Regions from separate parts of the Vibrio tasmaniensis genome, predicted to be linked through region 1. Evidence: predicted binding sites of a transcription regulator. Region 1 holds the regulator's gene; the other holds the start of a gene.
What was found. Region 1 encodes CRP, which controls carbon source genes, mostly activating them, when cyclic AMP is high. Its sites were predicted from a motif close to TGTGANNNNNNTCACA; they were not measured.
Positions count from the first base shown of each region.

Region 1 (15,851 bases):
TTTCGCTACAGGTGATTGAACACTTCGTAGGTAAGCTGCCGATCTTAGGTGTGTGTCTTGGTCATCAAGCCATTGCTCAAGTCTTTGGTGGTGAAGTGGTGAGAGCCAGACAAGTGATGCACGGTAAAACCTCTCCAATACGCCACAATGGTAAGAGCGTTTTTCAAGGGCTTAATAACCCTCTAACTGTGACACGTTACCATTCCCTAGTGGTGAAAAATGGCACGCTACCTGACTGCTTTGAACTGACGTCTTGGACGGAATTTGAAGATGGCAGTATGGATGAGATTATGGGGTATCAACACAAAACCTTGCCGATTGATGCCGTCCAATTTCACCCTGAATCGATTAAAACAGAGCAAGGACACCAGCTTCTCGCTAACTTCTTAGCGCGTTGAGTGTTTAAATTCGACCCTTTCTCCATCTAAATAAGCCAGTCAAACCTGTTAGTCCATTCGTTAAGCGTTTAAATTCGGGCGCGCCGCGTCTCATACTCCTCTGACGCTGATCACTTTTTATAACATTTCTCTCTCTTCAGGCTAAGTTTTTAGCCTATGCAAAATTATTCGCCTTATTTCGTCTCGACCTCAATATACCGCAATGCCAGTAAGGCTTTGCTGTTGCCTGTGATGCGTTTAGGTAAAAAAAGCTTCATAAAACAGATTAATTGATGCATAAATAGTCATGGATAGTGACGTTTAGCTGGTTGTTAGGGATGGCTAAAGAATAATCTACTATTGAAAACGTTAATTAAATGTAAATATAATGCTGCAGCGGGATTATGGCGAGAGAAAATATCTTTGTCTCACTTATGAACCAGTACGCTTATTTGCGAAGCTTGCGGTATCGAAAAGGAATGTACGATGACAGTGGAAAAAAAAGTAGAACGTAGTCTGTTTAATGAGGTGATGGTGCCTTGTTATAACCCAATGGAAATGATCCCGGTAAAAGGGGAAGGCGCACGCGTTTGGGACCAACAAGGCCGAGAGTATATCGACTTTGCTGGTGGTATCGCTGTGAGCTGTTTGGGTCACTGTCACCCAGCAATGGTTAACGCAGTTACTGAGCAAGCAAACAAGATTTGGCATTTAAGTAATGTAATGACCAATGAACCTGCATTGCGTCTAGCGAAGAAGCTAACAGACGTATGTTTTGCAGAGAAAGTATTCTTTGCTAACTCTGGTGCTGAAGCGAACGAAGCCGCATTGAAGCTAGCTCGTCGTTGGGCAGCAGATGTTCACGGTCCTGAGAAATCTGAAATCATTGCATTCAAACAAGGTTTCCACGGTCGTACTTTCTTTACCGTAACGGTCGGTGGTCAAGAAGCTTACTCTGATGGCTTCGGTCCTAAACCGGGCGATGTTACTCACCTGCCTTACAACGATATTGCAGCGCTAGAAGCACACATCTCAGATCGCACATGTGCAATCATGATGGAACCTCTGCAAGGCGAGGGCGGTATCATCTCTCCAACATCTGAGTTCGTGAACACGGTTCGTGAACTGTGTGACAAACACAATGCGCTGCTTATCTTCGATGAAGTGCAAACAGGTAATGGCCGTACTGGTAATTTCTATGCTTATCAAGGTCTAGGCGTAACACCAGACATCTTGAGCACAGCAAAATCTCTAGGTGGTGGTTTCCCTATCGGCGCAATGCTAACAACGTCTGAACTTGCGACACACCTAAAAGTGGGTACGCACGGTTCTACTTACGGTGGTAACCCACTGGCGTGTGCCGTTGCTGAAGCGGTTGTTGACGTAGTAAGCCAACCTGAAACGTTGGCTGGCGTGAAAGAACGCGAAGCACTATTCCGTGATGGTTTAGCTAAGATTAACGACAAATACCAAATATTCAGTGAAGTTCGTGGTAAAGGCCTATTGCTAGGCGCTGCGCTTAATGATGCATGGCAAGGTCGTGCTCGTGATGTATTAGTAGCAGCAGGCGAACAAGGCTTGATGGTACTGGTTGCGGGTGCAAACGTGGTTCGTTTCACACCATCACTGGTTATCACTACACAAGAAATTGAAGAAGGTTTATCAAAACTAGACAAAGCAATCGCTACGCTAGTTTAGCCTGAGCGGCGTCATAGGAATGATCGCCATTAGAGCGATCCCATGACGTACTGCTAAAGGCCCAAGATTCTCGTTTTGGGCCTGTTTTGCATCTGGAGGGAATATTGATGCTAGTTGTTCGCCCAATAAAATTATCTGATTACGATGCTTTGCATACCTGCGCGGTTGAATCTGGTCACGGATTCACATCTCTTCCGGTTAACGAAGAACTGTTAACCAACCGTATTACTCATTCTGAATACAGCTTTGCTAAACAAGATGTGAGTGAACCTGGTGATGAAGGCTACCTAATGGTTGGCTTCGACACTGAAACGGGAGAAGTCGCAGGCACGACGGGCATCGAAGCCTCAATTGGCTGGGATGTTCCGTTTTACTCTTACCACATCAGCAAAGTGGTTCACTCATCGCAAAAGCTTGGCGTTAATAACGTCGTTAAGCTGCTGACTTTCGGTAATAACTACACCGGATGCAGTGAGATCTGCACACTGTTCTTGCGTCCAGCTTTCCGTGGTGGATTGAATGGTCGTTTGATGTCTAAGTGTCGCTTCTTGATCATGGCAGAGCACCCAGAGCGTTTCTCAAAAACCATTTTTGCTGAGATGCGTGGCGTATCCGATGCAGAAGGTAATTCTCCTTTCTGGCAATGGCTGCAAGATCATTTCTTCTCGATTGATTTTACGCTCGCCGATTACCTAACGGGTATTGGTAAGAAAGGCTTCATTGCTGACTTAATGCCGAAGCTACCTATCTATGTGAACCTACTGAGCAAAGAAGCTCAGGCAGTAATTGGAGAGGTTCATGACAATACGCGCCCTGCACTTAAGTTGCTGGAGCGTGAAGGTTTCACCAATCGTGGTTATGTCGACATCTTTGATGGGGGCCCAACGGTTGAGTGTGACCTAAGAAATATCGAATCAGTGCGTCATGCAATTCGAGCTCAAGTGACAATTGCAGAGCATTCAAGCTCTAAAGACTTCCTAATTGGTAATACCTCGTTTGAGAACTTCCGCGCAGTAGCCGCGAAAGGCGCGTATGACCAAGCAAGCGACACAGTGATTTTATCATCTGAAGTAGCAAGCGCTCTTGAAGTAAAAGAAGGCGAATTCGTTCGCATGTTGGCTCAATAAGAGCGGCGATTATCTGTCGAAGATTTTAAGGATAGAAGTATGACTCAGTGGATAGCAGGACAGTGGGTGGCAGGTCAAGGCGACGCCATGACATCAGTAAGCCCATACAACAATGAAGTGGTGTGGCAAGGCGATAGTGCAACGCCCGCGCAGGTTGAATCTGCAGTGGCATCGGCTCGTGAAGCCTTCTTAGTTTGGAAAAAACTGAGCTTTGCAGAGCGTGAAGCGATCGTGTTGAATTTTGCTGAGAAGGTAAAAGAGAACAGCGAAGAAATTGCACAGATTATTGCAAAAGAGACGGGCAAACCGATTTGGGAAACTCGCACTGAAGCGGGTGCGATGGCGGGTAAGATCGCTATCTCAATCCGTGCTTACCACGAACGTACGGGTGAAGCTTCACGTGAAGCCGCAGGCAACCAAATCGTACTGCGTCATCGTCCATTAGGCGTAATGGCGGTATTTGGTCCTTACAACTTCCCAGGTCACCTACCTAACGGTCATATTGTTCCTGCACTGCTATCGGGAAATACCGTGGTCTTTAAGCCGTCAGAGCAGACGCCTTGGACGGGTGAATTTGCGATGAAACTATGGCAAGAAGCAGGCCTTCCTGCTGGCGTGATTAACCTAGTACAAGGCGCCAAAGAGACAGGTATCGCACTAGCCGATGCTAAAGGTCTTGATGGCGTGCTATTTACGGGTAGTGCTAATACTGGTCATATCCTTCACCGTCAATTCGCAGGTCAACCGGGCAAGATGCTGGCGCTAGAGATGGGTGGCAACAACCCTATGGTGATCAGTGATCAATTTGGTGATGCTGACGCGACGGTTTATACCATTATCCAATCGGCGTTCATCAGTGCAGGTCAACGTTGTACATGTGCACGTCGCCTGTATGTGCCTGTTGGTGAAAAGGGCGATATGCTGCTAGATAAACTGGTCGCAGCTACGCAAAAGATTCGTGTCGATCAGCCTTTCGCTGAACCAGCACCCTTCATGGGGCCACAAATCTCTGAAGCGGCAGCTAAGTTCATTCTGGACGCGCAAGCTAATTTGCAATCGCTAGGTGGTGTTAGCCTAGTTGAAGCAAAAGCGGGTGAAGCGGCGTTTGTTTCTCCGGGCATTATCGATGCAACGAATATTGCTGAACTGCCAGATGAAGAGTACTTCGGTCCATTGCTACAAGTGATTCGTTACCAATCGCTAGAGCAAGCGGTTGAGTTAGCTAACGACACTCGTTTTGGTTTGTCTGCTGGCTTAGTTTCAACAGATGATTCTGAATGGGAATACTTCGTTGACCATATCCGTGCGGGCATTGTTAACCGTAACCGCCAACTAACAGGCGCAAGTGGTGATGCACCATTCGGTGGCCCGGGTGCTTCAGGCAACCTACGCCCAAGTGCTTACTATGCGGCTGACTACTGTGCTTACCCAATGGCGTCAATGGAAGGTGGTGAAACTCAACTGCCAGCTACGTTTAGCCCAGGTATTGAGCTGTAGTTTTTGCTTTTAAGCTATAACTTGATGAATCACAAGCTTATGAGCTCTAGGTTCATGAATAACAGATTCATTGGTTAATTGTGTAATAAGGAAGTGGTGTTATCGCTTCCTTTTTCTATCACGTCCGACACCTAGATAGGGCGGAAGAAAATAATAAAAAAGTATGTCACAGGCTGATGGCTGCTGACTCTGTGTCCAGCCTCTCCCTCTCTAATCCAAATTACTAGCTTGCTAGAACCTCTGACAAGGAGTCACCATGACGCCCGATCTACTCTTTAAATCACTATGGGATGATTACATTCACAGGCTTTGCCCATCGGCTGAGAAAGTGCATCACTTGCTGAAAGAAGACGAAGCTCTGATTAATGATCACATTGCACTGCGTACTTTCAATGTTGCACCGCTAGGTATTGAAACATTGGCTAAACCTTTCCTTGAGTTAGGTTACAAGGCGTGTGGCGATTACTTATTTGAGAGCAAGAAGCTAGTGGCTAAGCATTACGAGCACCCAGACCCAAACCAACCGAAAGTGTTCATTAGTGAGTTGAAGGTCGAAGAGTGTTCAAGTGACTTGCAACAGATCGTGGCTAAGTTGGTTGAGCAAGTCGACGCAAGCAAGCTTCAAGGTCATGAGTTCTTGTTTGGTGGTCGCCTTTGGGACCTGAGCTTTGCGGATTTCCAAGTTCTAGCAAAAGAGAGTGAATACGCGTCTTGGCTAGCGGCTCATGGTTACGGTGCAAATCACTTTACGGTGAGTGTGAACCAGCTCAATGAGTTCGATGAAGTACAGACTGTGAATGACTATTTGAGAGATTCAGGTTTCACTATCAATGCATCTGGTGGTCAAGTTAAAGGCTCTCCAGAGGTCTTATTAGAGCAATCATCTACAATGGCAGACAAAGTCCCAGTTTCATTTGTTGAAGGCAATGAGATGATTCCTGGAGGCTTCTATGAGTTCGCTAAGCGTTATGCGATGGCCAACGGTGAGCTTTATACAGGTTTTGTGGCCGCATCGGCGGATAAGATCTTCGAAAGCACTAACGGTTAAAGGAAGATACGAGTACGGGCTTTGATCTAGAGATTCAGATAGGCTTCGCTTTGAGAGTATTTTCGCTTGGAAGCTGTAGGTGTTTCATTCGTATTTTCTTTGTAGATCTTTAGAAAACAAAAAAGCCACCAAATTCGCATTTGGTGGCTTTCAAATTTTTGGCTCAGTTAATCGAGATTAACGAGTGCCGTATACCACGATAGTCTTACCGTGTGCAGAAATTAGGTTCTGCTCTTCTAGCATCTTCAAGATACGACCAACTGTCTCACGAGAACAACCAACGATCTGGCCAATCTCTTGACGAGTGATCTTGATTTGCATGCCGTCAGGGTGAGTCATTGCATCTGGCTGTTTCGCTAGGTTTAGTAGCGTTTGAGCGATACGACCTGTTACGTCAAGGAACGCTAAGTCACCAACCTTTTGGCTAGTTACTTGTAGACGGTTTGCCATTTGCGCTGAAAGGCGCATTAGGATATCTGGGTTCACTTGGATAAGTTGACGGAATTTCTTGAAAGAAATCTCAGCTACTTCACAAGGAGATTTTGCACGAACCCATGCAGTACGCTCTTGGTCTTCTTCGAACAAGCCAAGCTCACCGATGAAGTCGCCTTGGTTTAGGTAAGAAAGAATCATTTCCTTACCTTCTTCGTCTTTGATAAGAACTGCCACAGAACCTTTAACGATGTAGTACAAGGTTTCTGCCTTTTCACCAGCATGAATCAAAGTACTTTTTGAAGGGTACTTATGAATATGACAGTGTGAAAGGAACCACTCTAATGTTGGATCGGTTTGGGGTTTACCTAGAACCATAATATCTTACTTCCTCTGCAGGGTATGCTTGCCGCTTTCCATATTTTAGCTAAGCCTGAATTGACCTAGCTAGGATAAGAGCACTCGTTGAGTGCTGCAAGCTATCTTGTGTTTCGTTTAAGAATAGTATCCTTTTTCAGGTACTATTTCTTGATTTTAATCGTGACCAAGCTACGATTTTTTACGCAAAATTGTGCACATGATCACGGTATGAAAAGTAATCAACCAGAATGTTGTTTTGTTAGCCTATTTTCCCGGTTTCTATAAGTTGTTGCAGGATAGGCCTTACAATGAGCTCCATAGCAAAACTCATCTTGCCGCCAGGTACTACAAGCGTGTTGTGGCGCGACATAAATGAGCCATCAATCATAGCCAGAAGATAAGGGAAATCGACGTTTTTGATGCCGCGTAAGCGTATAACAACGAAGCTTTCATCTAAACTTGGGATCCCTTTAGCATTGAGAGGGTTTGATGTGTCTACCGTTGGAACACGCTGAAAGTTGATGTGAGTACGCGAAAACTGAGGAGTAATGTAGTTAAGGTAATCATCCATCGAGCGAACAATTGAGTCCATTACTGCTTCGCGAGAATGACCACGATCGCGTGTGTCACGAACGAATTTTTGGATCCATTCTAGGTTTACGATAGGCACCATGCCGATAAGCAAATCGACGTGTTGAGAAACATTGATGTCCCCATCTACCACACCGCCGTGTAGGCCTTCGTAAAACATCACATCGGAATTTTCAGGGATCTCTTGCCATGGTGTGAAGGTGCCGGGCATTTGATTATAAGGCACGGCTTCATCAAAGGTGTGTAGGTAGCTGCGGACTTTGCCCGTACCTTCATTACCGTATTGACGGAAGAACTCTTCTAATGCACCAAAATCGTTAGCTTGTGGGCCAAAGTAGCTGATGTGCTTACCTTGCTCGCGCGCCTTACGGATCTCGACGTCCATCTCTGGGCGAGTGAAGCGATGGAAGCTGTCTCCTTCAACCCAAGCAGCCTTTACGTCCATCATATTGAACATTTTTCGGAAGGCTTCTGAGGTAGTGGTGGTGCCGGCTCCAGATGAACCCGTCACCGCAATAATTGGATGTTTAGCGGACATGACAACCCTTGTCTTTTGAGTAACTTACTTGTTAGCAATCGTTTACCACTATAACACGGCTCCTTTATGAGCGCAGCCTAGAAGCGTTTTGTGACTTGAATATCAACGGTTTCATGCAGCTCAGAAAACACGATACTCACTTCTCCTGAGGCTAATTGATGTTTCACTTGGTCAATTTTGTTTTGCAGTGAAACTTCTATGTCACCGTAGTCTGTACCTTCACGCAGCACGAATTCTTTAATGAGGTTTTCCAGTGTCTCTGGCGCAATGTCTTGCCATGGGATGATCATAAATACTTCTCTCTTTTATGTTCATGGATAGGTTTATTGATGTAGAAATGAATGAGCTTAGTAATATTTTCACTTCTATTTAATAAGGCTCGGTCATTATGCCGAATCTTGGATACTTTCATAGTAGGCGGGTAATGCTTCTTCTAACCAAAATCTAGGCTTGAGTGTGCTACCCGTAATGAACCCGACATGGCCGCCTTTCTGGAACAGTCGATAATCGATATTATCGGGCAGAACGAACTTTGGAATCACATCATCAGTCATGAAAGGATCGTCCTTGGCATGAATGATTTGTGTGGGAAGCTTAATCCGATTCAATTTAGGCAATGCTGAGCATTGCGCGTAATAGTCTTGTGCATTCTTGAACCCGTGCAGAGGCGCAGTGATTCGTTCATCAAACTCGTACAGCTTGTCGATCTTCCTGATGCTTTCCGCAGAGATGCCAATCTTCTCTTGCAGTAGCTTATGTTTCTTCAACGCATTCGATTTCAAAGAATTGAGCAGGTACTTTTTATAGAGCTTGGAAAAGCCCTGCTCAATGCGACTAGAACAACACGCTAAGTCAAAAGGTGCAGAAACTATCGTTGCCGCCGAAAGTAGAGGATCGTCCGCGTACTCAGCCAAATAGTTCGCCAGCATGTTTCCACCTAAAGATATGCCAACCGCAACCTTAGGATTGTTGGGAAACTGCGCGTGCAGATGCCTTAGGAAAAAGCGCGCATCTTCGACTTCACCTGAATGGTATGCACGAGCCAAGCGATTTGGTTTTCCGCTGCAACCTCTAAAGTGCATCATCACTGATAGCCAACCATCTTTAGCAAAGGCATTCATCAGCCCGTTGGCGTAAGGGCTCTCAAAGCTCCCTTCTAATCCGTGGAATAGAACGAATATCGGCTTGTTACTTAGTTTGTCAGAGCTTGGATTGTCATTAGTCGAGTTGTCACCATCAGGCGATTCACTCCATGCAAGGTCTAGGAAATCGCCGTCGGGAGTTTCTAAGGTTTGCCAGTGAGGGGCAAACAGCGCCTGCTTTCTAATAAACCGTGGCACTAAGGTTTGTAAGTGCGGATTAGAGAGACCGGCCGCTGCGGTAAATATTGTCATAAAACAGTCCATGCTTCTTTTATGGGCTTTGATAAAGTGTTGAGCTTGTAGTGAAAGGCCCACGTTTTTATTTGAGCTTGGTTGATTCTCGTCATAAGCGCAAGAGTTTCACTTATATGGGTTACAAAACAGGTTATGGGTAACTGGTTGAATATTATAGAGGTTAAGCTCTATATCTTGCTAATAATCCGAGTCACCATCGCGTGAGCACGAAGAGCGATAGTCCCAAGTAAGCTTGGAGCTTGATTGAATAAAAGGAAAAGGGAATGCGTTAGGGCTGTGGTGCTGGTTCAGAAAAAGCGGCGTAGAGATTTTCCGCCCCTAATAAACGACAGTACTGTAAAGCGAGCGGTGATTGTTGGTTCGCAGTAAGTTGAAGAGACTTAATGCAATCGACGAGGTCGGACTGTTGTTGCTTTTCAAGCTGCAGCTCAAATTGGAGTGCTTCACGGTAGAGAGAATCGACAACGTGTGCTTTGAGGTGTTTGCGCAGCTCCCGATAACTATGGAGCAAGGTTTCAGAGCGACTTAAGCATTGTTGAACCTTGTGCCACTCTTCCTCAGCAAAAGAGAGTTGCTGCTCATCAAGCCATTTGAGAAGCAGCAGTAGATTGACGTTGCCATGGAATTGGTTTTGCAAAGCTAAGCACGCATCCTTAACACCGCGCACACTGTAATACTGAAGGCTAAATTGCCATAGTCGTTCCAGTGTTAGTGATATTGGGGCGTGCTCTGGGCTCATAAGCTATCCATATCCAGTTCCATCTGCTCAAGCTCTTCTTGAGTGGACATCCAATCCATTTCAACTTCTTCTAGCTGTGACTTACTGCTCGCTTGTAGAGCGAGTACTTTATTCAGTTTAGCCTTATTTTCAGCTTCATACAGTGAAGTGTCGGATAATTCTTGCTCAGCTTCTTCGAGAGATAGCGTCAGCTTATCCATTTGCTTTTCAAATTGAGTTAGCTTTTTACGCAGTGGTGCCGTCAGTTTACGGAACTCGGCTTCTTTACGTTTTTGCTCTTTTTTCGCTGCTGCACTGTTGGCGCCGTCTTTTGCTGGTGCCAATGCTTGTGCTTCTTTGCGCTCAACTTTCTGTTGTTCGGTTAGCCACTTGTAGTAATCGCTTAGATCACCATCAAACGGTGCAACTTGACGGTCGTGTACAAGGTATAAATCATCAGTAGTGGCACGAAGTAGGTAACGGTCGTGCGATACGATAACCATCGCTCCTTCAAACGTCTGCAACGCAAACGTCAGCGCCTGACGCATGTCGAGATCCAAGTGGTTAGTTGGTTCATCGAGTAGCAACAGGTTTGGTTTTTGCCATACCAGTAGCGCTAATACCAAACGTGCTTTTTCACCACCAGAGAATGGTGCAACCTTGTCGAGGGCTTTTTCACCTTGGAAGCCAAAGCTACCTAAGTAGTCACGCAGTTGTTGCTCTGTGTGTTTAGGGGCAATCTGCATCATGTGTTGCAGCGGTGTTTCTTCTGGGTGCAGCGTCTCTAATTGGTGCTGAGCGAAGTAACCCATCTTAACGCCTTGCGAATAGCTCAGCTCTCCACCTTGCTGTTTCAGTTCGCCTGAAAGCAGTTTAATCAGCGTTGATTTACCTGCACCGTTTCGACCCAGTAGGCCGATACGACTGCCCGGTACTAGATTCAAGCGAATCTTTTCTAGAATCAGGTTGTCATCGTAGCCCGCTGATACTTCATCCATCATCATGATTGGGTTCGGCAGCGCGTCTGGTTCTCTAAACTCAAAGCTGAATGGGTTATCAAACTGAGCGGGCAGCACTTGTTCCATTTTCTCCAGCGCTTTAATACGGCTTTGCGCTTGGCGAGCCTTTGAGGCTTTATAACGGAAACGGTCAATGTAGCTCTGCATGTGAGACATCTGTTTCTGCTGCTTTTGGTACATCGCTTGTTGCAGAATTAGCTTTTGCGCTCGTTGGGTTTCGAACGATGAGTAGTTACCCGTATACTCATTGAGCTGTTGATTTTCAACGTGCACGATGCGGTTGACGATAGGATCTAAGAAGTCCCTATCGTGCGAGATAAGCACTAGCGTTCCTGGGTAGTTTTGTAACCAACGTTCTAGCCACATTACTGCGTCTAAATCCAAGTGGTTGGTAGGTTCATCGAGTAGCAGTAGATCACTGCGACACAGTAGGGCTTGCGCTAGGTTCAAACGCATACGCCAACCACCCGAGAACTGGGTTAGGTTCCATGTCATTTGTTCTTGGCGAAATCCTAGGCCATCCAATAACTCGGCGGCACGTGCTTTGATGCTGTAACCACCAATGGTTTCAATCTTGCCGTGGATCTCTGCTACCAATGTACCGTTGTCGGCTTGTTCAGCTTTCTCTAGTTGATCTTCAAGGCCACGGTATTCGCGGTCGCCATCAATTACGTATTCAATGGCTGTTCTTTCTAATGCTGGTGTTTCTTGAGCAACCCAAGCCATTTCCCAATGGGCTGGTTTACTGAATGAGCCCGCATCAATAGACAGCTCGTCCTTAATTAGGGCGAACAGCGTAGATTTACCACAGCCATTTTTGCCAACCAAACCGATCTTGTCGCCAGGCTGAAAAGTGGCAGACGCTTGGTCGAGGAGTGGCTTACCGCCGCGTAGCAATTGAATATCAGAGAAAGTAATCATAATTGAAATAGCATAGAAATTAGAGGTGAACAGACGCCTGCATAGTAGGCTGAAACCAGATAAAAGTCGATCACAATGCAATTTGCGTTATTATGCCAATAACATATTAGTAACTTTTGCTTAAATTCTTGTGGCCTTGCCACCGTTTAGCCTTCAAAGGAATGTTTCAAAGGAATGAGTAATACTCCCTCGACAGACAACCCCGTGCCAAAGGTGCTGGTCATCTATGCGCACCCAGAGCCGCAAACCTCTATCGCTAACCAGATCATGGTTAAAAAGATAGAGTCGCTTGGGAATGTCAAAGTCCACGATCTCTACGCCATCTATCCTGACTTCTTTATTGATGTGCCTTACGAGCATGCATTGCTGCTTGAATATGATGTGATCGTGTTCCAACACCCTTTGTTTATGTATTCCTGTCCTTCGTTGTTGAAAGAGTGGTTTGATCGCGTGCTAGGCAAAGGTTTTGCGTTTGGCGAGCAAAGTGCGCTTAAAGGTAAACACTGGCGTAGCGTTATTACAACAGGTGGTAAAGAAGAGGCGTTTGGTGCTGCAGGCTATAATAAATATCCATTACAAGAGATTTTGCAACCCTTTGAGCTAACCGCTGCTTTGTGCCAGATGCACTGGATGTCACCTTTGGTTTTACATTGGGCACGAAATGTCACCGATATGACGCGTTACCAACATGCAGAAGCGTATCGAAATTGGTTGCGAGACCCGCTACAAGATATAGGAGCAGATGATGGCTCTGACTAACGATTTTCTACAAAGTAGCGTTATATTTTTAGCCGCTGCTGTGGTTGCGGTTCCTATCGCACAGCGCGCGGGATTAGGTTCAGTACTCGGCTATCTATTAGCTGGCGTGGCGATTGGCCCGTGGGGGCTTGGTTTAATCAGTGATGTCGAGGCGATTCTACACTTCTCCGAATTCGGGGTGGTACTGCTACTCTTCTTGATTGGTCTCGAACTTAACCCGAAAAAACTGTGGCAGATGCGAGCCCCCATTCTCGGACTCGGTGGCGCGCAAGTACTGATCACCACCCTGATTATTACCGCTATCGCGTGCATGTTTGGTTTAACTTGGCAAACTAGCTTAGTCATCGGCATGGGTTTAGCTTTGTCTTCGACCGCTATTGCGTTGCGTGTTATTGAAGAGCGAGAACTTGGTGGCAAAGAAGCAGGACAGTCAGGTTTTGCGGTATTACTTTTCCAAGATATTGCAGTCATCCCGATGCTAGCGATGTTGCCTCTGCTTGCGGGTAATACCGGTGGCAGTTGGGCGGACATGTTATGGATGCTAGGCGGTGTGATAGGCTTGCTTGTTGGTGGTCATTTCTTGTTGAGACCGCTGTTCCGCTACGTAGTCATGAGCGGTGTGCGTGAGTTGTTCACGGTAGCAGCGCTGTTATTGGTGATTGGTATTGCTGTCATCATGCAGCAGATTGGTTTGTCGATGGCATTAGGTACTTTCTTGGCGGGCGTACTTCTGGCTGAAAGTGAATATCGACACGAGCTTGAAATCGCGATTGACCCATTCAAAGGGTTACTGCTTGGCTTGTTCTTTATTTCGGTTGGTATGGCGGTGAATTTAGGTTTACTAGCAGAAAGCCCATTCGCAATACTGATTGCGGTGTCGTCTCTGGTCGTATTGAAAGGATTAGTGCTGTATGCGCTGGCTCGTATCTTTGGCACTCAAGCTAAAGCGCGCAGTCGTATGGCGATGATTCTCAGCCAAGGTGGTGAGTTTGCCTTTGTAATTTTTACCGCTGCGAGTGCACAAGGCATCTTAAGCGGCGACCAAGTGTCGTTCTTACTGGTTGTTGTGAGCCTGTCTATGGTGACCACGCCATTGATGCTTAAGCTGCAAGACCGATTCTTTGCGCGTCAGCTTAATCAAATCAGTGAAAGCGCGATGTCTTCGGATGTGGTTGATCGTAGCCCTCGAGTGATCATTGCAGGCTTTGGTCGTTTCGGTCAGATCATTGGTCGCTTGATGTATGCCAACAAGATTCGTATTACCGTCCTTGAAAGTGATGCCAGCCAAATCCATATCCTAAGAAAATTCGGCTACAAAGTGTTTTACGGAGATTCCACTCACCTAGAACTGTTGCGGGCAGCCGGTGCAGACAAGGCGGAAGCCATCGTGTTGTGTACTGACTCTCCTGATGAAATTATGAAAACCGTCGATTTGTGTAAGCAGCACTTTCCACGCTTAAAGATCTTAGCGCGAGCTCGAAGCCGTGTTGAAGCGTATCAATTACTTAACCACGGTGTGAGTAACTACTCTCGTGAAACCTTCCTTGGGGCATTAGATTTAGGCCGTCAAACATTGACCGAACTTGGAATGCACCCATATAAAGCGAAGCGAGCAGAAGCACACTTTAGGAAATTGGATAATGGTATGCTGAAAGAGTTACTTCCTCAGCATAATGAAGATGCTGAGTTGGCCCAACGAGCGAAAGAGGCTCGTAAAGAACTCGAAGAGATTTTTGGACACGAGATGGAAAACGATCACCAATCTCGTAACTATTGGCAGTAGCTGGAAGTGATAACTAATGCTTGAACTATAGAAATATAGCTTGAGCATAGAAATAACAGTCTAGATAACTAATCTAATAATAAACGTGGTCTCTGCTTTGCCTTTAATCGAGCTAGAGCGGAAGAACTGCGAATCCAGAGTAGTAAAGGATATCAACGTGAAACAGAAAAAACGCTTTATCGCAGGGGCGAGCTGCCCAAGCTGCAAGACTCAAGACACACTCCGCTGGTGGGTTGAAAATAATATCGAGCTGGTGGAATGCGTCGATTGTGACTTCACTGAGCAGCGTAAACCGAAAACTGTAGAGAAATCTGAACACGCGAATCAAGAAATGATCGGTATTTTTAAGCCAGAATGATTGAGTTTCGTTAATTGATCCCCATAATATCCCGGTACAGAATTTTTCCTAAGCTCAACTGTTCGAGCTTAGTCCAAACCTCCTTGGAGCTCTCATGAAAATTGAAAAGAACGTAGTAGTTAGTGTTGCATATCAAGTGAAACTTGAAGATGGCGTAGTAGTTGACCAATCAACTGCAGAAGCTCCACTAGATTACCTTCACGGTCACAACAACCTAATTACAGGTCTTGAAAAAGAGCTTGAAGGCAAAGTAGCTGGCGACAAGTTCTCAGCAACGGTTACTCCAGAAGACGCTTACGGCGAGCACAACGATGACTTAGTTCAACGTGTTCCTGCAGACGTATTCCAAGGTGTTGAGCAAATCGAAGTTGGCATGCGTTTCCTAGCGGATACTGACCAAGGTCCAATCCCAGTTGAAGTGACTGAAGTAGATGGCGACGAAGTTGTTGTTGACGGTAACCACATGCTAGCTGGCCAAACTCTAACGTTTGACGTTGAAGTTGTAGCGGTTCGTGAAGCGACTGAAGAAGAAGTTCAACACGGTCACGTACACCAAGAAGGCGGCTGTGGCGGTCACGACCACGATCATGATCACGAAGGTGGTTGCTGTGGTGGCGAAGGCCATGACCACGCTGAAGAGAAAAAAGACGGCTGCTGCGGCGGCGGTAGCTGTGGTTCTCACTAATACCGAACTAACGGTTTAGTTTAAGAATATTGAAAGCCTCCCTTGTGGAGGTTTTTTTCGTTTAAGGAGTCTCGCTTTTTGAGCTGACTTTTAATCTAGCGAACTTAGTATCCGTAAATCTAAGCATCCGCAAATCTAAGCATTCGTAAAAAGTTTGGTTTTCGCTATCAGACATCAAACCATGGATGTGGTATTGATAGCACAACATTATAAGACGACGTCAGTGGGGAGTTCGCATGTCACAGCCTTTTTCAATTGCCATTCATGGTGGTGCAGGAACCATCTTACGAGAGCAAATGAGCGATGAATTAAAAACGGGTATTACCGAGGCTTTGGAAAAATCGGTTTTGGCTGGCTATCAAGTTTTGCAATCGGGTGGCGATGCGCTGGATGCAGTGGTTGCGTCAGTCAAGGTGATGGAAGACAGCCCGCATTTTAATGCCGGTAAAGGCTCTGTTTTAACTCATGATGAATTTGTTGAGATGGATGCTTCTGTGATGCACGGTCGCGAAATGGATGCGGGTGCTATTGCCGGTGTCCGTC
Region 1 is NZ_AP025510.1:302,493-318,343, forward strand. It holds gene OCV44_RS01335 (aminodeoxychorismate/anthranilate synthase component II) at 1-398, shown strand, start outside; gene OCV44_RS01340 (aspartate aminotransferase family protein) at 864-2,075, shown strand; gene astA (arginine N-succinyltransferase) at 2,183-3,202, shown strand; gene astD (succinylglutamate-semialdehyde dehydrogenase) at 3,242-4,699, shown strand; gene OCV44_RS01355 (DUF1338 domain-containing protein) at 4,956-5,747, shown strand; gene crp (cAMP-activated global transcriptional regulator CRP) at 5,925-6,557, opposite strand; gene OCV44_RS01365 (phosphoribulokinase) at 6,799-7,668, opposite strand; gene OCV44_RS01370 (YheU family protein) at 7,746-7,958, opposite strand; gene OCV44_RS01375 (hydrolase) at 8,055-9,062, opposite strand; gene OCV44_RS01380 (TIGR02444 family protein) at 9,334-9,804, opposite strand; gene OCV44_RS01385 (ABC transporter ATP-binding protein) at 9,801-11,723, opposite strand; gene kefG (glutathione-regulated potassium-efflux system ancillary protein KefG) at 11,898-12,482, shown strand; gene kefB (glutathione-regulated potassium-efflux system protein KefB) at 12,469-14,265, shown strand; gene OCV44_RS01400 (YheV family putative zinc ribbon protein) at 14,423-14,623, shown strand; gene slyD (peptidylprolyl isomerase) at 14,718-15,308, shown strand; gene OCV44_RS01410 (isoaspartyl peptidase/L-asparaginase family protein) at 15,545-15,851, shown strand, end outside.

Region 2 (15,851 bases), 390 kb from region 1:
CCACACGACCAAGTTGTTCAATAAGGCCTGCTCGTTCCGCTACTGGAATAAATGCGGCAGGGCTAATATAACCTTCTACAGGGTGCTTCCAACGTACCAGAGCTTCTGCTCCGTTAATGGTGAAGTCACGTGCATTTACTTTTGGTTGGTACCAAACCTCAAGCCCGTTCTGTTGCAGTGCTTTTTGCAGTTCTATCTCAAGCCACAGTCGCATTCGCGCTTCTTTGTTCATCTGTTCGTTGAACTTAATCAGGCGGTTGCGTCCACGATCCTTAGCTTCATACATTGCGGTGTCAGCATTTTGCAGCAAGATACGCGCGTCGCTGCCATCGTGAGGAAAACTGACACTACCAATCGAGCAGGCTAAGCGCTTGCTAAAATGGTGGAGATCGAAGGGTTGATTGATCAGAGATATGATCTTCTCAGAGAGTATTTCAGGCGTTCGTGGGTGTTCCGGCTCAGGTAGAATAATACCGAATTCATCACCGCCTAAATGACCAATAACAGCTTGACGAGGCAGTTGTCGTTTTAAGCGAGATGCGACCTCTTTAATCACTTTATCACCGATGTGGTGGCCAAGTGAGTCATTGATATTTTTGAAGTTATCGATGTCTAAATAGAGCATCACAACAGGAGTATTGTTGTGAATGAACTGCTCAAGGCTCTTGGTAAACCCAAGTCGGTTGTAGAGCTTCGTCAGTGTGTCAATGTAGGCATCTTCACTGTTAGCGGGTGTGTATTGTTTTGTTGTTTCTTGGGCGTCTTGAATCAGTACGAGTTGGGTACTACTCCCAAGAATGACCGTCGAGTCGATATTTAGCTGAACCTTACGTTCAAAGCCACATCGAGCACCCGTTAAACAAACCAAACCAGACTCAGAAATAATGGAACTGAGATCATTATTAAAGACTGTTTTGGTTTGTTCATCGATAAATAATCGACCTAACTCTTCGCCAATCAACTCTGTCGTTGAGTTGAAACCAAGCAAGCGCGCAGCCGCAGGGTTCGAAGACAGGATGTAGTCGTTTTCAACTAACAGTAATCCGTCTGGGAGCAGGTGAGATAGCTTGTGGAATTTCGCTTCGGACTCTTCTAAAGAACGGACAAGTACTTGGTTTTCAGATGTATCGAAGGCGTGAAAGATGATGTATTCAGTCTTTTTACCATTGGTAAGCGGAGATAAGCTGAAATGAAGGCTAGTGTCTAAAGCAGTTTCGTTTAGGGTAATTTCCGCCTCAATCGTTTCGCCATTGAATGCACGCTCATAGTAAGGCTTAAGGTGTTGGTAGAATTGCTCGCCTAAGGTTTGGCGGTCATTCATGCCTACAAGCTCTGTTTTACTTAAACCAGCAATATCACAGTAACGCTCATTCACCATAAAATAATTATGTTGAGCATCAAGTACCGCAAAAAAGAACGGACTGTTTGCAGTTAGCTGTGTAAACCAATGTTGTAGTTGCTGGGGAGGCATCAAAGTACTACCAATTCTCCAAGAGCTTAAATATTCACTACCGTTAAATGTTGATTGCTTTTTGTTCAGCTATCGATATTTACTTGTGGGCGCAGCTATTCGCTGTAATTTTCACGACCAAGTTACTATAACTGCGATCATCAATATATTAAAGGTCGAGTATCAAACTGAATTAATTTGATACATAACAGTAACTGAGATCTCAACATCATCTATGATGCTTTCTATATTATTGACAAAGTTACGGATAAGTCACGTGATAAACAAGATACGCACTCAACTAGTTCAAAATGCCGCATCAATTTTGCGATCTCCAGTCCAGTTATTACCAAAATCAGTACAAAAAAAAGCCTTATTAGAAGCATTGAAAAATGTATTCAAGGAGGCTTTAGAGGATGGTGATTTTGAGTTCCTAGAAGACAAGTGGCTTAAAGTTTCAATAAAAGATATGGGGTTAAGTTGGTGTATTAGCTACAAAAATGAGCAACTAGTTGTCGCTGATAAAGAAGTCAATGAAGATGTGAGTTTTAGTGGCAATCTTAATGATCTCGTGTTGATTGCGGGGCGCAAAGAAGACCCAGATACGCTTTTCTTCCAGCGTCGACTGTCTATCGAGGGCGATACCGAGCTAGGCTTGGAAGTTAAAAATTTGATGGATAGCGTCGATTTAGACTTATTGCCGACTCCTATGAAAACTTTGTTAAATCAATTAGCTGATTTTGTGCAGAAGGGAGTACAATCCCCAGATACACAAAGTGAGGTAATGAATGCTTATTCGAACTGAAGCACCGGCAGATATACTTGTCATTGATCGTTTATTAAAATCTGTTTTTGAAACGGATGCAGAAGCTAACTTGGTTATGAGCTTGCGTGAGAATAGCCATTTAACGCTATCGCTGGTGGCTTGTTCTGATGAAGGCGAGGTGGTTGGTCACCTGATGTTTAGCCCTCTGACTCTTGATGGTGACGATCACAATTGGCAGGGGCTTGCACCTCTCGCTGTGAAAGAAGAGTTCCGTAATCAAGGCATTGCCAAATCACTGGTTGAAGACGCATTTTCTACTTTGGTAGATTTTGGTTACCCAGCTTGTGTTGTGCTCGGTGATCCTGCTTACTACGGTCGTTTTGGTTTCAAGGCGGCGAGCGAATTTGGCCTGAGTTGTGTTTGGGATGTGCCTGAAGGTGCTTTCCAAGCGATTGAGTTGGTAGAAGGGGCGTTTGCTGGGCACTCTGGTGAGATTGCTTACAGCCCTGAGTTCAACGACTTATAAGCTGATTTATCACTCAATAAGATACAAACTGATTTAGTCTAAATAAAGGAGCTTGATGCTCCTTTATTTTTTGTTAGTATCAGCCCCAATGAGCACCTTTAAGTTCGCTTGAAGAATATTAATACCAACAAACCAAAGGTTACGACCGCTAGATATGTCACAAACACACGCGCAATATCTACAAGAGATGGGCATTAGCCAGTGGGAGTTAAGTCACCCAGAGCGTTTGGCTGGTTACGAATCTGAATTGACCCTGTTATCGAATGATTGCAAGTTACTGTTGGTTTCACCAGAAAAGCCTCAGGAAGATCTCGCCGTGATGTTTGAGCGAGTACTTAAAAGTATCAAGCTCGACTTATCTCAGTCGTTACATATTCAACCTCAGCATCTATCTTCTGTGGATTTAGGAGTGGTTGAGTGGATATGGTTTGCTGGTTGCGAATCTGCTCATGAACTGAAGGCCAAAACACTTCAATCTCCATTACTGTCTGACATTAACGGTAATAACCAACATCGCCGCGACTTATGGCAACAAATTTGTGCTTATGACTAATCAATTATTACCCACTTCAGAACAACACCTCGACGCTATTTGGCAAATTGAACAGACCGCGCATTCTCATCCTTGGTCTGAAAACATGATCCGTGATCTTAATAGCCGTGGAGGCAGCCACCGTGTTTTAGAGGTGGACGGAGAGGTTGTTGGCTATTTCTATGCTCAGAACATTGTCGGTGAAGTGACTTTGCTGACGATAGCGGTTGACCCCAAGCAGCAAGGTAAAGGCTACGGCAAAGCTTTGGTTGAGCACTTTCTCGATATGTGTGAACAGGCTGACGCTGAAAGTGCTTGGCTAGAAGTTCGCGAAAGTAATGTGAATGCGTTTAATCTTTACGAAAAGGCCGGCTTTAATGAAGTTGATCGCCGTCGTAACTATTACCCAACCAAGCAAGGCAATGAAGATGCCATCATTATGAGCTATCTTTTTATGTCGTTTAGCTAATCATGTTACGTTTTTTAGCAGGCTAAATAACTAACCACAGAATGAGCCTCAAAATAGGGTGCAAACTGACCCTTTAGAAAGTGACTCGCTTTCTGTATAATCCGCACACAGAATTCAAGGGCAAGTATTATCTACTTGCCCTTTTTACGCTTTAGATCAGCAAAGGGCGACTATGTCTTTCCAACAAGAAGTGAGTAAACGTAGAACGTTTGCAATTATCTCTCACCCGGATGCGGGTAAAACCACGATTACTGAAAAAGTTCTTTTATTCGGAAACGCGATTCAAAAAGCGGGTACCGTAAAAGGCCGTGGCTCTAACCAGCACGCTAAATCTGACTGGATGGAGATGGAAAAAGAACGTGGTATCTCGGTAACTACGTCGGTAATGCAATTCCCATACAATGATTGCCTAGTAAACCTACTCGATACTCCAGGACACGAAGATTTTTCGGAAGACACGTACCGTACACTAACTGCGGTTGACTCTTGTTTGATGGTTATCGATGCTGCGAAAGGTGTCGAGGATCGTACTCGTAAACTAATGGAAGTAACGCGTCTACGTGATACACCAATCGTAACGTTTATGAACAAACTTGACCGTGACGTTCGTGATCCAATGGAAGTGCTTGATGAAGTGGAAAGCGAGCTAGGTATGGCTTGTGCTCCAATCTCATGGCCAATCGGTTGTGGTAAAGAGTTTAAAGGTGTTTATCACATTCACCGTGATGAAACGATCTTGTACGAATCTGGTCACGGCCATGAGATCCAAGAAGTTCGTATCATCAAAGGTTTAGATAACCCTGAACTCGACGAAGCTGTTGGCGAAGATCTGGCGAGCAGTGTTCGTGAAGAACTTGAATTGGTTATTGGCGCGTGTCCTGAGTTTGATCACGAACTGTTCCTTGCTGGTGAGTTGACTCCGGTTTACTTCGGTACTGCATTGGGTAACTTCGGTGTTGACCACATGCTTGACGGCCTAACTCGATGGGCTCCAGCTCCTCAAACGCGCCAAGCGAATGAGCGTGATGTTGAAGCGACTGAAGAGAAGTTCTCTGGTTTCGTCTTTAAGATCCAAGCAAACATGGATCCAAAACACCGTGACCGTATCGCATTCATGCGTATCGTATCGGGTACTTATGACCAAGGTATGAAGATGAACCATGTTCGTACTGGTAAGAACGTGAGTATCTCAGATGCGGTAACCTTCATGGCGGGTGACCGTGCGCGTGCTGAAAAAGCATACGCGGGTGACATCATCGGTCTGCATAACCACGGCACAATCCAGATTGGTGATACCTTTACTCAAGGCGAAAGCTTGAAGTTTGCTGGTATTCCTAACTTTGCGCCTGAGCTATTCCGTCGTATTCGTTTGCGCGATCCACTGAAGCAAAAGCAACTTCTAAAGGGCTTGGTTCAGCTTTCTGAAGAGGGTGCGGTTCAAGTATTCCGTCCTTTGCAAAATAACGATCTGATCGTTGGTGCAGTTGGTGTACTTCAGTTTGATGTGGTTGTAGCGCGCTTGAAAGCGGAATACAACGTTGAAGCGATTTACGAAGGTGTAAACGTTGCTACAGCTCGTTGGGTTGAATGTGATGACGCTAAGAAACTAGAAGAATTCAAACGTAAGAGCCAAGCTAACCTCGCGTTAGATGGTGGTGATAACCTGTCTTACATTGCACCGACTATGGTGAACTTGAACCTAGCTTCTGAACGTTTCCCTGAAGTTCAGTTCCGAGCGACGCGCGAGCACTAATCACTCTGCGCTCTATTCGAGTTAAATAAAAACGTCTATTGTTCTGCAATAGACGTTTTTTTATGCGTTTCATTTGAGGTCAGAGGGAAGTATGTTCAGTTGGATAAAAGCTTGGATTAAAAGATATGATAAGTGGTGCGAAGATCTGGGATTAACGCCTGAGAATAAGCGCAGCTGTGTCGCTTATCGTCGTGATCCTCAAGAACACATAACAGAGAGTAGAGAAGATGACTCCGCCATTAAGTGAATGCCCGCTGTTTGATACTCATTGCCATGCGGATTTTGACGTCTTTTGCCAAAATAGTGTAATTGATCAGGGATCTGCACTTGATCAAGGCATTGATGGCTACCTTAAAGAAGCAAAACAGGCACAAGTTGAGAAGATTCTTATTCCTTCTATTGGCCAAAGTAACTGGCATAAGCTCGAGAAAATTGCGCAATCCCACCCTAATGTTTACTACGCGTTAGGTTTCCATCCTTACTTTCTAGAGCAAGCTAATGACGAGCAATTCTCAGAGCTTCACCAATTACTCTCATCAAAAAACAGCCAATGCGTTGCGATAGGAGAGTGTGGTCTCGATTTTTTTGTCGATGTTGAGCGGGAGAAACAAGAGCGTTTTTTCATCCAACAAATAGAGCTAGCTAAGGCGTTTAAGCTGCCTTTAATCATCCATGAAAGGAAGTCTTATAACCGACTCATTGAACTATTAAAGCAGCACAAGTTCACTTTAGGTGGTGTGATTCACGGTTTTTCAGGGAGTGAACAGCAAGCTTTAGCGTGGATCCGGCTTGGTTTCTATATTGGCGTTGGTGGAACGATTACTTACCCAAGAGCACAAAAAACACGCGCCACTATCTCGAAACTGCCTCTTGAATGTCTGGTATTAGAAACGGATGCACCGGACATGCCCATGCATGAAAAGCAAGGAAATGTTAACCATTCCAAGTATTTAGTTACGATCTTAAATGAACTGTTTTTGCTTAGAAAAGAGTCAAAGCAATCGGTTGCAATGCAAGTTTGGCAAAATAGCCATCATGTATTCCGTATATGTGAATAAAATCGAAGGTTTTTGTTTATCGTTTGCGTAAATTGCACATGGCTTGTGATTTGGCTCACATTTGTGTGTGAATGGTACATGAATCTTCTACGAAAGTGTGAGGACGGCATTACTTTATTAGTGGTCGCATGAGTATAATTGCCTCCGCTTTATAGCCCCATTTTGTCACACGCCAATAAATAACTAATAAGGAAGTCATAAACTATGAGCCTGTTTATGAGCCTAGTCGGTATGGTCGTACTGATTGCAATCGCAGTACTACTATCTGATAACCGCAAAGCTATTAACGTAAGAACAGTGGGTGGCGCTTTCGCTATCCAATTCGCACTTGGTGCATTCGTACTTTACATCCCTTGGGGTCGTGATCTACTTGCAGGTTTTTCTGCTGGTGTAGCAAACGTGATCGACTACGGTAAAGACGGTACTGGTTTCCTATTCGGCAGCCTAGTTAACTTTTCAGTTGACGGTATCGGTTTCATCTTTGCTTTCCAAGTACTACCAACTCTGATTTTCTTCTCTGCACTTATCTCTGTACTTTACTACATTGGTGTAATGCAAATTGTAATCAAAGTTCTAGGTGGTGGTCTTCAGAAAGCTCTAGGAACTTCTCGCGCTGAGTCAATGTCTGCAGCAGCAAACATCTTCGTTGGTCAAACAGAAGCACCTCTAGTTGTTCGTCCATTTGTTCCTAAAATGACTAACTCTGAACTATTCGCAGTAATGTGTGGTGGTTTAGCTTCTGTAGCTGGTGGTGTACTAGCAGGTTACGCATCTATGGGTGTACCTCTAGAGTACCTAGTTGCAGCGTCATTCATGGCAGCACCTGGTGGTCTACTATTCGCTAAAATCATCAAGCCTGAAACAGATACGCCAGACGATAACATCGCTGACGAAATGGACGGTGGCGATGACAAACCAGCTAACGTTATCGACGCAGCAGCAGGTGGCGCATCAGTTGGTCTACAACTAGCTCTTAACGTTGGTGCAATGCTACTTGCATTCATCGGTCTAATTGCTCTAATCAACGGTATCCTAGGTGGCATCGGTGGTTGGTTCGGTATGGAAAACCTAACTCTAGAACTTCTTCTAGGTTGGATCTTCGCACCGCTAGCATTCATCATTGGTGTGCCATGGGAAGAAGCAACTATTGCTGGTTCTTTCATTGGTCAGAAGACAGTTGTTAACGAATTCGTTGCATACCTAAACTTCGTACCATACATCGGTGACAACGCTCAAATCGTTGAAGCGACTGGTCAAGTGATGTCTGTTAAGACTCAAGCAATTATCTCATTCGCTCTATGTGGTTTCGCAAACCTTTCTTCAATTGCGATTCTTCTAGGTGGTCTAGGTGGTATTGCACCAAGCCGTCGCCACGACATCGCTCGTATGGGTGTTAAAGCGGTTATTGCTGGTACTCTATCTAACCTGATGGCAGCAACAATTGCTGGCTTCTTCCTATCTTTCTAATCAGTTAGAAATCGATATATAGACGCCATAATAATATCGCCCCGTAGCAAGAAATTGCTGCGGGGCTTTTTTGTTTTTAGACCCCGCGTTTTTCAGCATGAAGATGAGCATGTGTTTGAATTCGATATTGGGTCTAGAATGTTTTTTTGAGATACAAACCGTTTGCGTTCTAAGGAGCACTACAATTTATTGATGGATACCTATAATGTATAAGCTAAAGGGATAGGATGTCTCTGTTGGCAAGAAAGTAACATTGAAATTTACTCAAACGTTATTCTTCTGGGATTAAGCCAAACTTAGCAATACGCTAGATTAGCAATACACTATAGATGTTAGACACAACATGACTGATTTGTTGTGCCATAGACCAAACTGGTACTGTGCGGTGACAAGGATTGCAATTGATAGCGAAAGTTATCAAGTCTTCAGGGAACCAAGTCCGTTCATTTGTGACTACTGAGCATTACTAAAATATCCATCTATACTGGATGGATGGTGAAGTAGTTAACTATTTGAATATATTGATCGGAGATAGAAATGAGCGATTTAAAAGCAGCAGCTCTACGTGCACTTAAACTTATGGACCTAACGACGCTAAATGACGACGATACTACTGAAAAAGTAGTGGCACTTTGTCATGACGCGAAGACTGCAGTTGGCAACACCGCTGCAATCTGTATTTACCCTCGCTTCATCCCAGCAGCTAAAAAGGCGTTGCGTGAGCAAGGTACTCCAGAAGTACGCATCGCGACTGTAACTAACTTCCCTCATGGTAATGACGACATCGAAATTGCTGTTGCTGAAACAAAAGCAGCGGTAGCGTACGGCGCAGACGAAGTTGACGTAGTATTCCCATACCGTGCTCTTATTGCTGGCAACGAAGAAGTGGGTTTTGAGCTAGTTAAACAGTGTAAAGCCGCTTGTGGTGACATCACGCTTAAAGTGATCATCGAAACAGGTGAGCTTAAAGAAGAAGCGCTGATCAAGAAAGCTTCTCAAATCTGTATCGAAGCCGGTGCCGACTTCATCAAAACTTCAACAGGCAAAGTGCCAGTAAACGCGACTCCAGAGTTCGCGCGCATGATGCTTGAAGTGATTCGTGACATGGGCGTAGCTAAAACAGTTGGTTTCAAACCTGCTGGTGGCGTACGTACTGCTGAAGATGCAGCACTATACCTAGCAATGGCTGATGAGCTACTAGGCGCTGAGTGGGCAGACAACATGCACTACCGTTTTGGTGCTTCAAGCCTACTAACTAACCTTCTTAATACATTAGAAGTGACAGACCAGACTGCTGATCCAGCAGCATACTAATTTACTCGTCATATTTGACGCCGCAGCGTTGTTGACTGCGTAAGTTCACCGGTTCGCCGGCCGTCCTAATCACATAGAGCTTCTATGCTCATAGGAATGAACTTCGATTTTCTTTCAAGAGAATAGTCGCCTAACTGCAACGCCAAATATTTAGAGTATTGATAACAATTAAGTCTGTTTGATGGAGTGGCGTTAAGTCACTCCATATTACCTCTTTCCCTACAAACCATACTCACTAGAGTTTGGGAGGCACTAATGTATCTACCTCAAGAAATTATTCGCAGAAAACGTGATAACGAAGTACTGACCACAGAAGAAATTAACTTCTTCATCCAAGGTGTCGCTAAAAACACGGTTTCTGAAGGCCAAATTGCTGCATTCGCAATGGCTATCTTTTTTAATGAAATGACGATGCCAGAACGTATCGCACTGACGTGTGCAATGCGTGATTCGGGCATGGTGATCGACTGGAGCCACATGAACTTTGATGGCCCAATCGTTGATAAGCACTCTACTGGTGGTGTTGGTGACGTAACTTCTCTGATGCTTGGCCCTATGGTGGCAGCATGTGGTGGTTTCGTTCCAATGATCTCTGGTCGTGGTTTAGGCCACACTGGCGGTACGCTAGACAAACTTGAATCTATCCCTGGTTACAATATTACACCAACCAACGATGTGTTTGGTGCTGTAACCAAAGAAGCTGGCGTAGCGATCATCGGCCAAACTGGCGATTTAGCACCGGCTGATAAGCGCGTTTACGCGACTCGAGATATCACGGCAACAGTCGACAACATCTCGTTGATCACAGCTTCAATTCTGTCTAAGAAATTGGCTGCTGGTCTTGATTCTCTAGTGATGGACGTAAAAGTAGGTTCAGGCGCATTCATGCCAACGTATGAAGCCTCTGAAGAACTAGCGAAATCTATCGTTGCAGTAGCAAACGGCGCGGGTACTAAAACAACGGCAATCCTAACGGACATGAACCAAGTTCTGGCTTCTTCAGCGGGTAACGCAGTAGAAGTGCGTGAAGCGGTTCAATTTCTAACCGGCGAATATCGTAACCCACGTTTGCTAGAAATTACGATGGCATCGTGTGCTGAAATGCTGGTTCTGGGTAACCTTGCAAAAGATTCAGACGAAGCGCGTGAAAAACTGATGGCAGTACTGGATAACGGTAAAGCAGCAGAGTGCTTCGGTAAGATGGTAGCGGGCCTTGGTGGTCCAGCAGATTTCGTAACGAACTACGATAACTACCTAGAAAAAGCAGAAATTGTTAAACCAGTGTACGCGTTACAAAGCGGAGTTGTATCAGCGATGGATACGCGTGCCATTGGTATGGCTGTAGTTGGTATGGGCGGTGGTCGCCGTGTAGCAACAGACAGCATTGATTACGCAGTCGGTTTTGATAGCTTCATTCGCCTTGGCGAAGTAGCAAGTGACGATAAACCATTAGCAATGATTCATGCTCGCAATGAACAACAGTGGCAAGAAGCTGCGATGGCATTACAAAATGCAATCATTGTCGGTGGAGAATACACAGCAACGCCAGACGTTTACCGTCAGATTCGTTCTGAAGACGTGTAAATAACAGGTATCGGTATACGTGTGTATACCGATAAACCGAGTTCTGGTGCAAAGAGCAATAAGTTGGTGAAGAAAATGAAAAGAGCATTTATTTTAGTTTTAGATTCATTCGGTATCGGCGAAACAGCAGATGCGGACACATTCGGTGATGTAGGTTCGGATACAATGGGTCACATTGCTGACCATTGTGATCAAGGCCTTGCAGACAATGCGGATCGTAAAGGTCCACTAACGCTGCCAAACCTGTCTAAGCTAGGTTTAGCTATGGCTCACAAAGAGTCTACAGGTCGCTTTGCTCCTGGTATGGATGCAGACGCTGAGATCATTGGCGCTTACGGTCACGCTGCTGAGCTGTCTTCTGGTAAAGACACGCCATCAGGTCACTGGGAAATCGCAGGTGTACCGGTATTGTTTGACTGGGGCTACTTCACCGACAAAGAGAACAGCTTTCCAAAAGAGCTGACTGACCGCATCCTTGAGCGTGCTGGTCTATCTGATTTCTTAGGTAACTGCCACTCATCGGGTACAGAAATCCTAGATAACCTAGGTGAAGAACATATGAAGACTGGCCTGCCAATCTTCTACACTTCTGCAGACTCTGTTTTCCAGATCGCATGTCATGAAGAGACATTCGGCTTACAAAACCTATTAGACCTTTGTCAGATTGCTCGTGAAGAGCTAGCTGATTACAACATTGGTCGTGTTATCGCTCGTCCGTTTATTGGTGCTGGTAAAGGTCAATTCGAACGTACTGGTAACCGTCGCGATCTTTCTGTTGAACCGCCAGCGGCGACTGTTCTTCAGAAGCTGGTTGATGAGAAGGGCGGCAACGTTCACTCGATCGGTAAGATCTCTGATATCTACGCAGGTTGTGGCATCACTCAGAAAACCAAAGCAACAGGTATCCCTGCACTATTTGAAGCAACCAAAGAAGCGATCAATGAAGCGGGCGACAACACCATCGTGTTCACTAACTTCGTTGATTTCGACTCAGCTTACGGCCACCGCCGTGATGTTGCAGGTTACGCAGCGGCACTTGAGTACTTCGATGGTCGCATCAATGAAATCATCGATATGATGAAAGAAGATGACGTGCTTATCCTGACAGCAGACCACGGTTGTGACCCAACATGGCCGGGTTCAGACCATACTCGTGAACATATCCCTGTGATTGTTTACGGTAACAAGGTTCCAGCAGGCTCTCTAGGCCGTCGTGATACCTTCGCTGATATCGGTCAAAGCTTAGCGTCATACTTCGGCACATCGCCAATGGGATACGGTACAAGCTTTTTATAATAGTTAACTAAGAGAGAGGGAAACCTCTCTCTTTTCTTTTGTTTTGAGACTAAGGATATTTTCAATGGCTACTCCACATATTAACGCTGAAATAGGTGATTTCGCTGACGTAGTTCTAATGCCAGGCGATCCGCTACGTGCTAAATACATTGCTGAAACCTTCTTAGAAGAAGTGGTTCAGGTGTGTGATGTTCGTAATATGTTTGGTTACACGGGTACTTACAAAGGTCGTAAGGTGTCAGTAATGGGGCACGGTATGGGCATCCCATCTTGTTCTATTTACGCAACTGAATTGATCAAAGACTTTGGTGTGAAAAAGATCATTCGTGTCGGTAGTTGTGGTGCAGTGAGCGAAGATATTAAAGTGCGTGATGTGGTTATCGGCATGGGGGCGTGTACCGACTCAAAAGTGAACCGCATTCGCTTTAAAGGTCATGACTTCGCGGCTATCGCAGATTACAAAATGGTGCGCGCGGCAGAAGATGCAGCTAAAGCTCGCGGTGTGGATGTCAAAGTCGGCAACCTTTTCTCTGCTGAACTGTTTTACACGCCAGATCCTGACATGTTCGAAGTGATGGACAAATACGGCATCGTCGGCGTTGAGATGGAAGCGGCCGGTATCTACGGCGTTTGTGCTGAATACGGCGCAAAAGCTCTGACGATTTGTACTGTTTCGGATCACATCAAAACCGGTGAGCAAACCACATCAGATGAACGTCAAACGACCTTCAACGACATGATGGTGATTGCACTCGATTCTGTGCTTCTTGGTGACCAAGAGTAATCATTTTTCTATAGCTTGATAAGCTAACAGATAACAAAAAGCCCCGTTGCTGCCTGAGCTTCGGGGCTTTTTCTTGGATGTCTTAAACTAAGCCGTTAAGAGCTGACATTTTTAAGCAGCCAGTTCTCCCCAGACTTAGCCTTTCTTTTACGAATAAGCATGATGAACAACACGCCACTGACAAAACCCATCAAGACCATACCGATCATGTAGCGATCGCTCTTACGGTAGTGATGATCAGAAATAGCGGTCATTTTTCCCGTCTCAAAAGTCACGCGGATAAAGCCAATGATCGTACTCTCTGGAGAGTAAATAGGTTCAACGAGTTGCTGCCTGCCAATACTTGCCGTTGAAAGAGGTGTGTCTAAGCCAAGAACCTCGCGTACCGAGAGCGCTTTTTCACTCGAGGCCAGTCGGATCCCTTCTGCATCGTAGATGGTGGTATCAAATACCAATCGATCCTGAGACAGTTGGTTAGTGAGCTCTAGCAGGCGCTCTTGATCTTGCTGAGTGATCATCTTACTGGCTGAAAGTGATGCCTGTGAGATCAGTAGTTTGGTCAGCGTTTCCAACTGTTTTGCTTGGATTTTCTCATTGCCTTTACTGATCACTACTGTGTTTTTAATAGTTACCACGAACATAGCAGCCAACAGAATTAGGGCTAGTACTCGTAAAGCGTTACGTATGGAGAACAATGATTCATTCATGTTTCACGAAGCCTGAAATAAACAAATGTTATGATTAAGACATATTGAGACTTGCGTTTTCAAATTGCAATAGGTTAACGTTTAGCATAGTTAATTAGGAATCATACACATGGACGCTCAGAAATATCTGCCGATTAAAAGGCATACGACATTATTAACCCGACTCCCCGAGACTCGTTTCGCTTCTCAACTCGCTAAATCCAAAGCCAATTGGATTGTGTTCGGTGAGTACCTATCTCCACAATCATTCGATGACATCGACTTTTTCACAGGTACCTACAACACCATCCTCGATACGTGGAAGGTGGGACATTATGAAGTGGCACTGATGTCAGGAAACCTAACCCCTGCACACGAAGAAATTTTACAAGCATTGAAGCTTGATTATGCTTGCCTTAGCGAGGTCCCAGACTTATCTAAGCCAGGTTTGATCGTGATGGATATGGACTCCACAGCAATTCAAATCGAATGCATCGATGAGATAGCAAAGCTCGCAGGAGTAGGAGAGTTAGTTTCTGAAATCACAGAGCGTGCGATGCAAGGCGAGCTCGACTTTGAACAGAGCCTACGCCAACGAGTGGGTGCTCTGAAAGGTGCGGATGAGTCGATACTGGAGCAAGTGCGTCAATCATTGCCATTCATGCCAGACTTAGTTGAGCTGGTGAATACTCTGAATAAACTTGGCTGGAAGACGGCGATCGCATCGGGTGGTTTTACTTATTTCTCAGACTACCTGAAAGATACTCTTGATCTTGACCACGCTCAGTCAAACACCCTAGAGATCGTCAATGGTAAATTGACGGGTGAAGTTTTAGGCGATGTTGTTTCCGCGCAGACCAAAGCGGATATCTTGGTAGAGCTTGCTGAAGAGTATGAACTGGAACTGCATAACACCGTTGCCGTGGGTGATGGTGCCAATGACTTGGTTATGATGGGTTCTGCCGGTTTAGGGATTGCTTACCATGCAAAACCGAAAGTTGAACAACAAGCTCAAACTGCTGTGCGTTATGCTGGCTTAGGTGGGGTGCTTTGTATCTTGTCAGGCGTATTAGCTAAGCAGCAAAAGATCAGCTGGCAAGCGAAGCCTTAGTCATATTTAGGGCGGTATAACGGATACAAAAAAGCAGGCGATGAGCCTGCTTTTTCTATTTTCAAATCCGATAAGTCGGTAAATTGATACAGCTATTTAATGCGAGAGTTCCAATCGAATCAATACTTCATCGGTAATGTCTTCTATCTCACCATAACCAATAAAAGCGGTGACCTCACTCTCTAACTTCTTCGCTTGGTGCATACTGATGCGCGAAAGCTCGGCTAAGTCTGATTGGAATAAACTGGTTAATGGATTAAAGATCGGTGCGGTAGTGACTCGCAGTACATACACATCACCCAGATCTTGTGCATTCTTAATGAACGAGATACGTTCTTTCGTAGATGCAAAGTCTTTAACCAACTTCGTATGTACAGATTGAATTTTGTTACCAAACTTTACCGCAGCAATATAGACATCATGATGTTTGGGCTCTGCACCCTCTATTCTTTTAAGTGGTTCAGCCAATAGCGAATTAGAGTGACCTTTAAAAATAGGTTCGAGTGAAAACTTTTGGTTGTGCCCAAGTTTAGCCAGTAAGGCTAGATGCTTATTCAGTGGGAAGTTCACACCAATGAGCTTACAACGCAACGTTGAGCCCGGCTTATCAATGAAGATTGGATTACTGACCATTTTGTTAAGTAAAACACTGTGCAGTGATTTGAGCAGTGAATCGGTAGGCAGTATTTCTTGCTTCTTATTTAGCTTACTTTGGTTCTGATCGATAAGCCCATTGAGGAAGGCGATGGTACGCATTGTTTTTGCATTCTCGGTGATAACCAATTGAACGTTGCAACCGTTCGGGCTTACACGAATTACATGGTAAGGCACTGTGCTTAATGGCAAGTTTTTATCATAGAGTTGCAGTTCATTGAAATTCACCACAACCGGATCGTCAATCTTGAGTACCATTGGGTGTTCAAGGGTAATGCTTAGGCCACGTTTTGATATGTCTACAGTGTGTCCATTTATTGTTGGGCTATCTTGTGATGTGAGTTGAATTGGCGATTTAAAGCTATATCTAGGCTCTTTACGACGACTCTGTGAATCAAAGT
Region 2 is NZ_AP025510.1:693,479-709,329, forward strand. It holds gene OCV44_RS03270 (sensor domain-containing protein) at 1-1,471, opposite strand, end outside; gene ubiT (ubiquinone anaerobic biosynthesis accessory factor UbiT) at 1,728-2,255, shown strand; gene OCV44_RS03280 (GNAT family N-acetyltransferase) at 2,239-2,742, shown strand; gene OCV44_RS03285 (DNA polymerase III subunit psi) at 2,897-3,295, shown strand; gene rimI (ribosomal protein S18-alanine N-acetyltransferase) at 3,288-3,743, shown strand; gene prfC (peptide chain release factor 3) at 3,916-5,496, shown strand; gene OCV44_RS03300 (DUF5363 domain-containing protein) at 5,588-5,743, shown strand; gene OCV44_RS03305 (TatD family hydrolase) at 5,724-6,554, shown strand; gene OCV44_RS03310 (NupC/NupG family nucleoside CNT transporter) at 6,759-8,021, shown strand; gene deoC (deoxyribose-phosphate aldolase) at 8,559-9,335, shown strand; gene deoA (thymidine phosphorylase) at 9,591-10,919, shown strand; gene OCV44_RS03325 (phosphopentomutase) at 10,995-12,215, shown strand; gene deoD (purine-nucleoside phosphorylase) at 12,280-12,999, shown strand; gene OCV44_RS03335 (YtjB family periplasmic protein) at 13,095-13,706, opposite strand; gene serB (phosphoserine phosphatase) at 13,816-14,796, shown strand; gene OCV44_RS03345 (PilZ domain-containing protein) at 14,893-15,851, opposite strand, start outside.
Region 2: a site for CRP is predicted at 6,599-6,614, ahead of OCV44_RS03310 (NupC/NupG family nucleoside CNT transporter). Genes of this name have one in related genera too.